One region of the Pseudomonas sp. FP453 genome, then DNA from elsewhere that is predicted to be linked to it. Evidence: riboswitches for the same ligand, from Rfam matches in the RefSeq annotation. Region 1 holds a riboswitch; the other holds the start of a gene.

Region 1 (6,143 bases):
TGCCAAAACGCTGGGAGATTTCCAGGTGCGGCGCTTCCTCCAGACGCGCGGCGATGAGGATTTTGCGCCGGCGTGCGGGCAGCTCATACAGGGCTTTGACCAGCGATTGCACCTCGCGCTGGCCGCCCACCACCCGCGACGGGTCCTGGGCTTCGTCGGCGGCTTGCAGCAGCTCCTCGACTTCGCTGCCGGTGAGCAGGCGCGCGTCGGCCTGGCGGCGGTCGGCAGCGATGTTCAAGGCCATGCGGTAGAGGTAGGCGTTGGGTTGTGCGAGGTTTGGCGGCACGTCCATGCGGTCCACCCGCAGGTAGGTTTCGTGCAGGACGTCGTTGGCCAGGTCCTCCGAGCCCAGGCGCTTGCGCAAACGCACCTTGAAGTCTTCGTAGGACGCCAGGAACAAACTGACCATCGTGCTGTGCCCGGTATTTTTCATCCGTGCGTGGCTCCCTTCCCTGCTGTGCATTCCATGCGTGTTCCTGTGGTGTCGGGCATCAAAAGCAACGTCACCGGCTGGCGCAGCGAGCTCGGCGCGGGGCGTTCGACCCGGGCCGCACTGAGGTTGCGCACCAGTGCTTCATCGCGTTGTTCATCGCCGGTGGAGCTGACCAGCCGGCTGTACTCGATCAGCCCATCCGGGTTGACCCACACCTGCACCAAGGCGCGAAAACTGCCGGGACGGGTCAGGGGCGAACCGCACAGGCTGGTCTCGATGGCCTGCTGCAAGGCCGTGGCGTAGCTGTTGTTGATCCGCGCGGCGTTGCGTGCCGACGCGCCCTTGGTGGTGGCCGGCCGGCTGACCTGCGCCAGTTGCAGGGTGAACGCATCACTGCGGGCATAACGCGCCATCAGGCCACTCCCGGTCAGCAACATTGCCAGAGCCTCCTGCGCCGTGAAGCGCCCATGCACGCTGATGGAGCGCCGGCCCCGGGTCAGTTCGCGGTCCACCAGCACCGCCATGCCGGTGGCGCGGCTGTAGGCTTGCAGGGCGTGCTCCAGGTTTTGCGCCGGCAGGTCCAACGTCAGCAATACGGGTTCCGCCTGCGCTATACGGCCGCCTGCCAGCAGCCACAGCAAGACCAGGGCGCATACGGCGCGCCGCCAGGCCCCCTGTTCACCCCCCGCTCTGCATCGCTGCACGGCCGACGTGTCCTTGAAAACCGTCATCCTGAGGCCAGTTTATGAACCTGATGTTACGGTGATGGCAAAAAAAACGTCACGGTGACGGGATGCCCGCTGCACTACACTTTCAAGCCTTACCGGCCCACTTCCCAGGGCCTGCCAGGAGGCCCGATGAAACTGTTCCCCAGCCTTGCCAGCCTGTTGCTGTGCGCCGCCCTGCCCGTGCTGGCCCACGCCGACAACAGCAAAAGCACCTGCACCGAAGTCTCGGTGGACGGCTACAAGGCGCCCGACTACGGCTGCCTGAGCCAACAGATGGGCAGTGACAGCAACGCGACCAAGGCGGCGAAAAAAAACCGTGAGGCGCAAAACATTCCCGTCGACAAGCGCGCGCCGAACGCCGTGGGCCTGTCCACCCCGGCAGCCACCAGCGTGCGCATGGGCAATAGCTTCGGCACCTCGGTGAAACCGCAACGGCCTTGAGCCGTTTGACGAAATTTTCATCTGTGCCTGCCTATGATCGCCTCCCTCGTTGGGGAGTAACCGGCTTCTGACCCTGTTGGAAGCGTTCGTATCAACATATTCGGCAACCTGCCGTGGTACGAACATCGCTTTGCGGTTGGTGAGACCAGCGACACTTCCATGCCTAAAGTCGGGCGCGTGGACGTGTCGTTGTGTCCCATAGCCCGACTGGAAGCCTGACCGTGAACCCCATTTCCCTGATCCTCCTGGCCCTGGCCATGTCTACCGACGCCTTTGCGGCGGCCATCGGCAAAGGCTCCAGCCTGCACAAACCGCGCCTCACCGAAGCCCTGCGCGCCGGCCTGATCTTTGGCGTGATCGAAGCCATCACCCCGATGATCGGCTGGGCCATCGGCCACGCCGCCACGCGCTGGGTGGAAGACTGGGACCACTGGATCGCCTTTACCCTGCTGGTCGCATTGGGCCTGCACATGATCTACAACGGGCTCAAGGCCGAGGATGAAGAGGCTGAAAAGCCGACCCAGCACTCCTTCATGATTCTTGCCGTGACGGCCTTTGCCACCAGCATCGATGCCCTGGCGGTGGGTGTGGGCCTGGCGTTTGTCGATGTGAATATCCTGGTGGCGTCGGCGGCGATTGGCCTGGCGACCATGACCATGGTGACCATTGGCATGATGCTTGGGCGGGTGCTGGGCACGGTGGTGGGCAAGCGTGCGGAGATGGTGGGCGGGGTGGTGTTGATGGTGGTGGGTGCGACGATTTTGTATGAGCACTTGTCGGTCTAAGCAACAGCGCTGAGCAAACAGGTGGGTGCGGGCTTTTCTGTGGGAGCTGGCTTGCCTGCGATGGCATCACCTTGGTCTAACTGAAAGACCGAGGTGTCTGCATCGCAGGCAAGCCAGCTCCCACAGAAAGCAGTGCCCACAATCAAGTGGGCGGTGTTACTAGGCCGCGTTGCGTTCTTTCTTCAAGCTGTCCATATCAATCACAAAGCGATACTTCACATCGCCCTTGAGCATCCGCTCATACGCCTCATTGATCCCCTGGATATCGATCAACTCGATGTCCGAGACAATCCCATGCTTGGCACAGAAGTCCAGCATGTCCTGGGTCTCCTGAATCCCGCCGATCAACGACCCCGCCAGGCTGCGGCGCTTGAAGATCAGGTTGAACACCGACGGCGACGGGTGCGGGCTGTCGGGGGCGCCAACCAGGGTCATGGTGCCGTCACGCTTGAGCAGGTTGAGGAACGCGTCGAGGTTGTGGGGCGCGGCGACGGTGTTGAGGATGAAGTCCAGGCTGTTGGTGACGGCGGCCATTTCATCGGCATTCTTCGACACCACCACCTGGTCGGCGCCCAGGCGCAGGCCGTCTTCGCGTTTGTTCGGTGAGGTGGTGAACAAGGTCACATGGGCGCCCATGGCGTGGGCGATCTTCACCGCCATATGGCCGAGGCCGCCCAGGCCGACCACGCCGACTTTCTTGCCGGGGCCGACCTTCCAGTGGTGCAGCGGCGAATAGGTGGTGATGCCCGCGCACAGCAACGGCGCCACGGCCGCCAGGTTGCTGTCATCGTGGGAGATGCGCAGCACGAACTTCTCCTTGACCACGATGCTGTCGGAGTAGCCGCCAAAGGTGTTTTCACCGCCAAACACCGGGCCGTTGTAGGTGCCGGTAAAGCCGTTCTCGCAATATTGTTCTTCGCCTTCGGCGCACGACGCGCAGTGTTGGCAGCTGTCCACCATGCAACCAACGCCCGCGAGGTCGCCGACCTTGAAGTTTTTCACGCTGGCGCCCACCGCCGTGACGCGGCCGACGATTTCATGGCCGGGCACCGACGGGTACAGGGTGTTGTTCCACTCGTTGCGCGCGGTGTGCAGGTCGGAGTGGCAGACGCCGCAATACAGAATGTCGATCTGCACATCCTCCGCCCCCGGCGCGCGGCGCTCGAAGGTGTAGGGCTTGAGAGCATCCTTGGCGTTCTGCGCGGCGTAGCTGTAAGTCTTGGCCATTTCGTTCACCTGTGTGATCGGACAGTGGAAGTCAGTGGACCAGCATAGACGCTGAACCGTTCAACCGAGCACACCGGTACAAGCCCTTCGTCCGGTTTCACGCAATAGTGAGCTAGAGTTCTCAGCCCACCCACCCAGGAGTTTTCCATGAGCACATTCGTTGCCAAAGACGGCACCCAGATCTACTTCAAGGATTGGGGCAGCGGCAAGCCCGTCCTGTTCAGCCACGGCTGGCCGCTGGATGCGGACATGTGGGAATACCAGATGGAATACCTGAGCAGCCGCGGCTATCGCACCATCGCCTTCGACCGCCGTGGCTTTGGCCGCTCGGACCAGCCGTGGACCGGCAATGACTACAACACCTTTGCCGACGACATCGCCCAGCTGATCGAACACCTGGACCTCACCGACGTGACCCTGGTGGGCTTCTCCATGGGCGGCGGCGACGTGTCCCGCTACATCGCACGCCATGGCAGCGCCCGTGTCGCCGGCCTGGTGTTGCTGGGCGCCGTGACGCCGATCTTCGGTCAAAAATCGGATTACCAACAGGGTGTGCCGCTGGACGTGTTCGCCGGGTTCAAGGCCGAGCTGCTGAAGGACCGCGCGCAATTCATCAGCGACTTCAACGCGCCGTTCTACGGCATCAACAAAGGCCAGAACGTCTCCGCCGGCGTGCAGGCCCAGACCTTGCAGGTCGCCCTGCTGGCGTCGCTCAAATCGACGGTGGATTGCGTCACCGCGTTCTCCGAGACCGACTTCCGCCCGGACATGGCCAAGATCGACGTGCCGACCCTGGTGATCCACGGCGATGGCGACCAGATCGTGCCGTTCGAAACCACCGGTAAAGTGGCCGCCGAGCTGATCAAGGGTGCCGAGCTGAAAGTTTACAAGGACGCGCCCCACGGGTTTGCCGTGACTCATGCCCAGCAGTTGAACGAAGACTTGCTGGCGTTTCTGAGCCGCTGAAACACCGTCTCCTTATTTGGCCGGGCTTGCCCGGCCTTTTTTTCAGCTGAAACGCTGGCTCGGCACCAGGCGGCCTGGCCCGCTGATCAGCAGCGTGGTGAAAATAATCAGCAGCAACCAGCCGAACTGCGCCTCGAACAGGCTCCACTCCGGGTGCACCACCAGCAACGCAATCAACAATACGCTGAGGATCGGCAAGCACGCCCAGCGCACAAGCACCCCGGCGATGATCAGCAACGGGCACAGCACCTCGGCGAAAATCGCCAATGACAGCGTGACCGTCGCCCCCAGGTGAAACGGGTCCTCGATCAACTTCAATTGCTCGCTGTAATTGAGCAACTTGGGCAAGCCATGCACCCCTAGCAGCAACACCGCTCCGCTGGCCCTCAGAAACAACAGCCCCAGATCCTGATACTTCGATTCGTTCATATGCGCTCCCGTTGAGTTGACCCTCTGTCGAGGTCAATTCTGGCGGCAGGCGCGCATGCAGGCTTGCAAGCCTGTGCTGACCTCAATCCCCCGTGCCGGCAAACGCCGCGACGATTTCATCGATCACCCCCCGCACCCGCGCGGTGTGGCGCAGGTCGGCGTGGGTCACCAGCCACACGTCGTAAGGCAACGGCCGCACACGCTGCGGCCACAGGCGCACCAGACCGTCGCGCTCGCCGGTGTACACCGGGATTTCGCCGATGCCGATGCCCGCGGCAATCGAGCGGCGCACCAGCAGGCTGGAACCCAGGGCGGCAACGATGCGTCCGCGACCCAGCGGCTCGGACACCAGGGTCAGGTCTTTATGCTGTTGCAGGTGAGGCCCATAGACCACCAGGTCGTGGCCGTCGAACTGGCTGCCGGGCTCGGGCACACCGTGCCGGTCGATATAGCCTTGGGACGCAAACAACCCCACCGGCCAACGGGCGAGACGCCGGGCGATCAGATCAGGGTTGTCGGGGCGCGTGTTGCGCACCGCGATGTCGGCTTCGCGCTTGGCCAGGCTGAGGATCTGGGTGGAGGCGTCCAGTTGCACGCGTATGTCGGGGTGTTTGTCGTGCAGGCGGGCGATGGCCGGGATCAGGAAATCGATGGCCAGGGAGTCGGTGGTGCTGACCCGCACGGTGCCGATCAGGCGGTCATCCAGGCCCTGGATCTGGCGCTCCAGATCGAGGGCCGAACGCTCCATTTTTTCCACCGAGCGCAGGGCCGCTTCGCCCACGGCAGTCAGCGCGTAGCCCTCGGAGGTGCGCAGGAACAGCGTCGCGCTCAAGGACTTTTCCAGGGCGTTGATTCGACGGCCCACGGTCGCCTGATCCACCCCGAGTACCCGCGCGGCGCCGCGCAGCGTCGATTCGCGGCAGACCGCGAGGAATACCCGTGCATCGTCCCAGTTCATCGTCTCCCCCAGTGCTGCATATATGCATCTCTGTGCCGCCAAATCGCAGCATTATTGCATCAGTGTCCGGCGCTATGCTGGGGTCCGAGAAAAATACCCGGGACCTACGACCGTTCGCCGCGGTCCCAACCCATACGCTCACCGTTACAGGACACCCACAATGACCCTGCCTACCG
Region 2 (6,143 bases), 1.4 Mb from region 1:
GTGGAACATCGGCGTGATCGGCATGTACACGTCGTTGGTGCCCAGCAGGCGCACGCTGTCGACGCTGCCCATGATGGTCGCCACACCGATGGTGTGCAGCACCAGTTGGCGATGGGTGAAGTACACGCCCTTGGGATTGCCGGTGGTGCCGGTGGTGTAGAAGGTGGTCGCGACGGAATGCTCGTCGAAGTCCTGGAAATCGTAGGTCGGGCTGGCGGCGGCCAGCAGGGTTTCGTACTCGCCGACGAGGTCTGGCAGCTCGGCGGTTTTCGCCTCCCCATCGGTCAGCAGCAGGGTCTTGTCGACGGTGGTGAGCTGCCCGGCAATCGCCTGGTAGAGACCCACGAACTCACTATTGACCAGCACGAAGCGGTCCTCGGCGTGGTTCATGGTGTAGAGGATCTGTTCCGGCGACAGGCGCACGTTGATGGTGTGGATCACCGCGCCAATCATCGGGATGGCAAACATGCACTCCAGGTAGCGATGGCTGTCCCAATCCATCACCGCCACGGTATCACCGGCCTTGACCCCGGCTTCGGTCAACACATTGGCCAGCCGCGCGACGCGCTCGATCAGGGTCGGGTAGGTGTAGCGCAGCTTGTCGCGGTACACGATTTCGCGGGTTTTCTCGTAGCGGGCCCCGGACATCAGCAGGCGCTTGATCAACAACGGGTATTGGTACGCGCCTTCGGCGGGCGGGATAACACGGGTCTGCAACATACGAATCCCTTTTTATGACTGCACGGTCTTGGCTGAAAGATCTGCACTGTAGAGCGCTTATGTTTCAGCCAAATCAGCCAAAGGAATGATTTGCAGAGGGCGGTGAATGCTAGCTTTGCGCCATCAGCGTGGGCCGATGAAGGTCAAATGTGGGAGCGGGCTTGCTGTGGCGAGGGAGCTTGCTCCCGTTCGACAGCGAAGCTGGAGCCGGCTTTTTTTAGGGGCGCTTCGCACCCCAGCGCAAGCAAGCTTGCTCGCCACAGCAAGCCCGCTCCCACAGGTGCTGTGTTCACTCAACCCTTATTTCATGCTGGTGAAGGCGAGCTTTACGCCGATAGCAATCAACACCGCGCCCATCGTCCGATCAAACCAATGCCCCATCCGCGCAAACCCCGCACGCACGCGTTGCTGGCTGAACAGCATCGCCACCAGGCAGAACCACACCGCCGTCGCCACCGCCAGGTACAAGCCGTAACCGGCCTGGATCGCCAACGGCGTGTGCGGGTTGATCACCACGGTAAACAACGACAAGAAGAACAGCGTCGCCTTGGGGTTCAAGCCATTGGTCACGAACCCTGCGGTAAACGCCCCGCGTGGGGTGCGCTCGCCGGCTTCGCGGTGCAACTCGCCTTCGGCGGCGGGCTTGGCTGGCTGCGCACGCAGGGCCTTGAAGCCGATGTACAGCAGGTACGCGGCGGCGGCCCATTTCAGCGCGTTGAACAGCACGATGGACTGGGACACGATCAAGCCAATCCCCAACAACGAATACCCTACGTGCAGGAAAATCGCCGAGCCGACGCCCAGCGCGGTCCAGGTCCCGGCACGGCGGCCGTGGGTAACACTTTCACGGACCACCACGGCGAAATCCGGGCCCGGGCTGGCCACCGCCAACAAGTGAATCAAGGCCACGGTCAAAAACTCGGCGACGTACATGCGCGCTCCAATTCAAGTAACTGATTATTTCATCTGATAGGCTCGGGAGATTACGCCTTCGAACCCTGTCGCAAAAGGTACAGTTGATGACGAACAATCGCCGCGCGGTCTTCCTCGATCACCCCTCCCTGGACCTGGGAGACCTCGATCTCAGCGAGCTGCGAGACAGCTTCAGCGACCTGCAATTATTCGAGCAGACCACGCCGCAGACTGTGATCGAACGCCTGCAGGGCGCCCAGGTGGCGATCAGTAACAAAATCGCGATCAACGCCGAAACCCTGGCGGCCTGCCCGGACCTCAAGCTGATCCTGGTGTCAGCCACCGGCACCAACAATATCGATCTGCAAGCCGCCCGCGCCCATGGCATCACGGTGAGCAACTGCCAGGGCTACGGCACGCCGTCAGTGGCGCAGCATACGATCATGCTGTTGCTGAACCTGGCGACACGCTTGCAGGACTATCAACGGGACGTCAGCGCCGGCCAGTGGCAGCAAGCCAAGCAGTTCTGCCTGCTGGACCACCCGATTGTCGAGCTGGAAGGCAAGACCCTCGGCCTGCTCGGCCACGGTGAGTTGGGCAGCGCCGTGGCGCGCCTGGCCGAAGCCTTTGGCATGCGCGTGCTGCTCGGGGCGATTCCCGGGCGCCCTGCCCGCGCCGATCGCGTGCCGCTGGATGAGTTGCTGGCCCAGGTGGATGCCCTGACCTTGCATTGCCCGCTCAACGAACACACCCGTGACTTTATCGGCGCCCGCGAACTGGCGCTGCTCAAGCCGGGCGCGTTTATCGTCAATACCGCACGCGGTGGCTTGATCAACGAACAGGCCCTGGCCGATGCGTTGCGCAACGGCCATCTGGGCGGCGCGGCGACCGACGTGCTGAGCGTGGAGCCGCCGGTCAACGGCAATCCGCTGCTGGCCGGTGACATCCCGCGGCTGATCGTTACCCCCCACAACGCCTGGGGCAGCCGCGAAGCGCGCCAGCGCATCGTCGGCCAGCTGGCGGAAAACGCCCGGGGCTTTTTCAGCGGCGCCCCGCTACGTGTCGTCAGTTGATAAACTGCGCTCCTTTTCAAGGAGCAGACCATGGATCCGCGCAGTGAAGTACTGCTTCGTCAGGCCGAACTTTTTCAAGGCAACCTGCTGCTGGTAGGGTTGCCCGCCGACGACCTGCTCGGTCGCCTGCCCAACGCCCACGGCTGGTGCTGGCACGCCGGCGACCAGGCGGCACTCGACGCACGCTTCCCCGAGCGCAGCCAGTTCGGGGTCAATGTGCCCGAGCGCGCATTTGATGCGGCGGTGATTTTCCTGCCCAAATCCAAGGACCTCACCGACTACCTGCTCAATGCCGTGGCCGCACGTTTGCCCGGCGCCGAACTGTTTCTGGTGGGCGAGAAAAAAGGCGGTATCGAAAGTGCTGCCAAGCAGATGATCCCCTTCGGCAAGCCGCGCAAGCTGGACAACGCGCGGCATTGCCAACTGTGGCAAGTCACCGTGGCCAACGCGCCGCAAGCGGTCGAACTGGAAAGCCTGGCCCAAGTCTTCGATGTGCCGCTGCCTGAAGGTCCGCTCAAGGTCGTGAGCTTGCCGGGGGTGTTCAGCCACGGTCGCCTGGATCGCGGCACTGAACTGCTGCTGGAGCATCTGGACAAACTGCCCAGCGGTCACCTGCTGGACTTCGGTTGCGGCGCGGGCGTGTTGGGGGCAGCGGTCAAACGTCGCTACCCGCACAACACAGTGACGATGCTCGACGTGGATGCGTTCGCCGCCGCCAGCAGCCGCCTGACCTTGGCGGCCAACGGTCTGGAAGCCGACGTGCTGACCGGCGACGGGATCGACGCCGCACCGATGAGTTTGAACACGATTCTGAGCAACCCGCCGTTCCATGTCGGCGTACACACGGATTATTTCGCTACGGAGAATCTGCTGCGAAAAGCGGCGAAACACCTGGCAAAAGGCGGCGAACTGCGTTTGGTCGCCAACAGTTTCCTGAAGTACCAACCGCTGATCGAAGAGCATCTGGGCGTGTGCGCAATCAAGGCCGAAGGCAATGGTTTCCGCATCTACCGCGCCAAGCGCGGCTGACGGGCGTTTGAAAAAGAAGGCTTGCCGAATGGGTTTTGCCTAGGCAGAATCCGCTCCGTCCTAGGGGAGTAGTCTCCCACGAGCGCCACGCTCGTCCGGCATACGTCAACATACTTGGTCAACAGACCATGGCGTATGCGACCCAGGTGTCCGCACAGACGGACCGGGGTTTGACAAGACCTATGACACGCACACCTTACCCGGGGCGGGAAGGCTGTACGTGTCATAGCCGTGTCGACCCGCCCCTGGAAACCTACCTGATGCTGGATTCATTACTCGTTCCTACCGCAATCGTTGCCTTGGCCGAAATCGGCGACAAGACGCAACTGCTCGCGCTCATCCTGGCCGCACGCTTTCGCAAACCCTGGCCGATCATCGCCGGCATCGTCGCCGCGACCCTGGCCAACCATGCGGCAGCCGGTGCCGTGGGCGCATGGTTTGGCAGCTTCTTCTCGGATGCGGTGTTGCACTGGATCCTCGCGGCGAGCTTCTGCGCCACCGCGTTGTGGACTTTGGTGCCGGACAAACTCGATGACGACGAAGCCAGCACCACCCGCAAATTCGGGCCGTTCCTGACCACGCTGATCGCGTTCTTCCTTGCCGAAATCGGTGACAAGACCCAGATCGCCACGGTGATGCTGGCGGCACAGTATCCCGAGTTGTGGCTGGTGATTATCGGCACCACCCTGGGCATGTTGATTGCCAACGTACCGGTGGTTCTGGCGGGGAATTTTGCGGCGGAGAAGCTGCCGCTGACCTTGATTCGTCGACTGGCGGCTACGGCGTTCTTCGTGCTGGCGGTGGTTGCGGTCTACAAGGCGATGCAGAGCAGCGGTTGGATCTAGATTTGTAAACCCAATCCCATGTGGGAGCGGGCTTGCCCGCGATTGCGGTGGGCCAGCTAGGGATGTGCAAGCTGACATACCGCTATCGCAGGCAAGCCAGCTCCCACATTTGGATCTTCACCAGACCTTTAGTATCAGGACTTCTTGGCCTGCTGGTACAACGGCATCACCTTCGGAATCGCCGCCTGCAAAGACGCAATCCGGCTATCCGACGCCGGGTGAGTGCTCATGAACTCAGGCGGTGCCCCTTCCGAAGCCTTGGCCATCTTGTTCCACAGGGTGATCGCCGCATTCGGGTTGTAGCCGGCGCGAGCCGACAGCTCCAGGCCGATCAGGTCTGCTTCGTTTTCATTGGCCCGGCTGTTGGGCAAAGTCATGCCGTAGTTGGCCACGGTATCGGCCAATGCCAGGCTGTCCTGGCCCAGGCCGAACAGCGCGCCCGCGCCCTGCTTCGCCATCTGGATACCGTAGGCCTTGGACATGGCTTCGCGCCCGTGCTCGCGCAAGGCGTGGGCGATTTCATGGCCCATCACCGCGGCCAGTTCGTCATCCGTCAGCTTGAGGTTGTCGATCAACGCGCTGTACACAAAGATCTTGCCGCCAGGCCCGCAGTTGGCGTTCATCTCGTCGCTTTTGATCAGGTTCACTTCCCACTTCCACTGCGCCGCATCGGGGCGGAAGGTCGGTGCCTGGGCGATCAAGCGGTTGGCGATGGCCTGCACACGCTTGGCATTGGCGCTGGTCTTGTCCAGTTGGCCCTTGCTGCTGGCCTCGCCCAACGTCTGCTGGTAGGACTGGGCATACATCTGGTCGACTTCCTGGCTCGACAGCATGCTGAACATGTACTGCTTGCGCTCCACGCCAACGGCGCCGCCGGTGGTGGTGTTGACCGACTGGCAACCAGCCAGCAGCAGCGCGGCTGCCAAAACGTTTATCGCCAATGATTTCTTCATGACACTCTCCCTGAAAACATGGCGCGTATCCTAGGCGCTCATGTGTATCGGCGCCAGATACAACAGACGTGTAACCGCAGAATTTCAGATACATCTCACGCGCAGCTCAACCCGGCGTCAAACATTCCGGTCCGTTCAGCTTGGGATCATTGACCATGTTGGCCAACACACGCTCACGCAACGCAGCCGGCTCGCTGGCCAACAGCGCCTGGAGCGTGTGCAAAGGCGTCTCGGGATTGAGCCAGGCCTCCTGCCCTGCGGCATCCAGAATCAAAGGCCGGCGCTGGCTTTGCGCGGGTTGGGTGACCACGGCCGTGCTCAGCCACACTTGTTCCTGCACCGGATAGGCCTCCCAGATCGCCGCAAAAAACAGCGTGGAGCCCTCCCCCGGCGTCAACCAGTACGGGCGCTTGCGCTGGGTGCCGCGCCATTCGTAAAAGCCATTGGCCGGCAGCAGGCAACGGCGCTGGCGAAACGCTTCGCGAAACATCGGTTGCTCGGCCAGGGTTTCGGCGCGGGCGTGGGCGGGCGTGCGCGAAAGGTCGGTCAGCCAGGGCGGCGTCAGGCCCCAGCGCGCTCGGGCCAGGGTGCGCTGGCCGGCGTCGGCGCGC

What was found. A riboswitch is a leader RNA that binds a small molecule or an ion and turns the genes downstream of it on or off. The one in region 1 is predicted to bind manganese.
Region 2: it holds a riboswitch for manganese, as region 1 does, so the genes downstream of both, PSH87_RS04760 (TMEM165/GDT1 family protein) here and mntP (manganese efflux pump MntP) in region 1, are expected to answer to the same signal.

Annotation. Positions count from the first base shown of each region.
Region 1 covers NZ_CP117435.1:2,420,032-2,426,174, reverse strand. Annotated here, with positions in the region: gene PSH87_RS11145 (RNA polymerase sigma factor) at 1-433, opposite strand, end outside; gene PSH87_RS11140 (secretin and TonB N-terminal domain-containing protein) at 430-1,074, opposite strand; gene PSH87_RS11135 (hypothetical protein) at 1,291-1,602, shown strand; yybP-ykoY riboswitch at 1,642-1,809, shown strand; gene mntP (manganese efflux pump MntP) at 1,824-2,387, shown strand; gene PSH87_RS11125 (NAD(P)-dependent alcohol dehydrogenase) at 2,547-3,614, opposite strand; gene PSH87_RS11120 (alpha/beta fold hydrolase) at 3,762-4,580, shown strand; gene PSH87_RS11115 (DoxX family protein) at 4,623-5,009, opposite strand; gene PSH87_RS11110 (LysR family transcriptional regulator) at 5,092-5,967, opposite strand; gene PSH87_RS11105 (NAD(P)H-quinone oxidoreductase) at 6,128-6,143, shown strand, end outside.
Region 2 covers NZ_CP117435.1:1,056,225-1,062,367, reverse strand. Annotated here, with positions in the region: gene PSH87_RS04780 (fatty acid--CoA ligase) at 1-720, opposite strand, end outside; gene PSH87_RS04775 (LysE family translocator) at 1,021-1,653, opposite strand; gene PSH87_RS04770 (2-hydroxyacid dehydrogenase) at 1,740-2,705, shown strand; gene PSH87_RS04765 (class I SAM-dependent methyltransferase) at 2,736-3,734, shown strand; yybP-ykoY riboswitch at 3,786-3,905, shown strand; gene PSH87_RS04760 (TMEM165/GDT1 family protein) at 3,995-4,579, shown strand; gene PSH87_RS04755 (M48 family metallopeptidase) at 4,714-5,532, opposite strand; gene PSH87_RS04750 (SOS response-associated peptidase) at 5,639-6,143, opposite strand, start outside.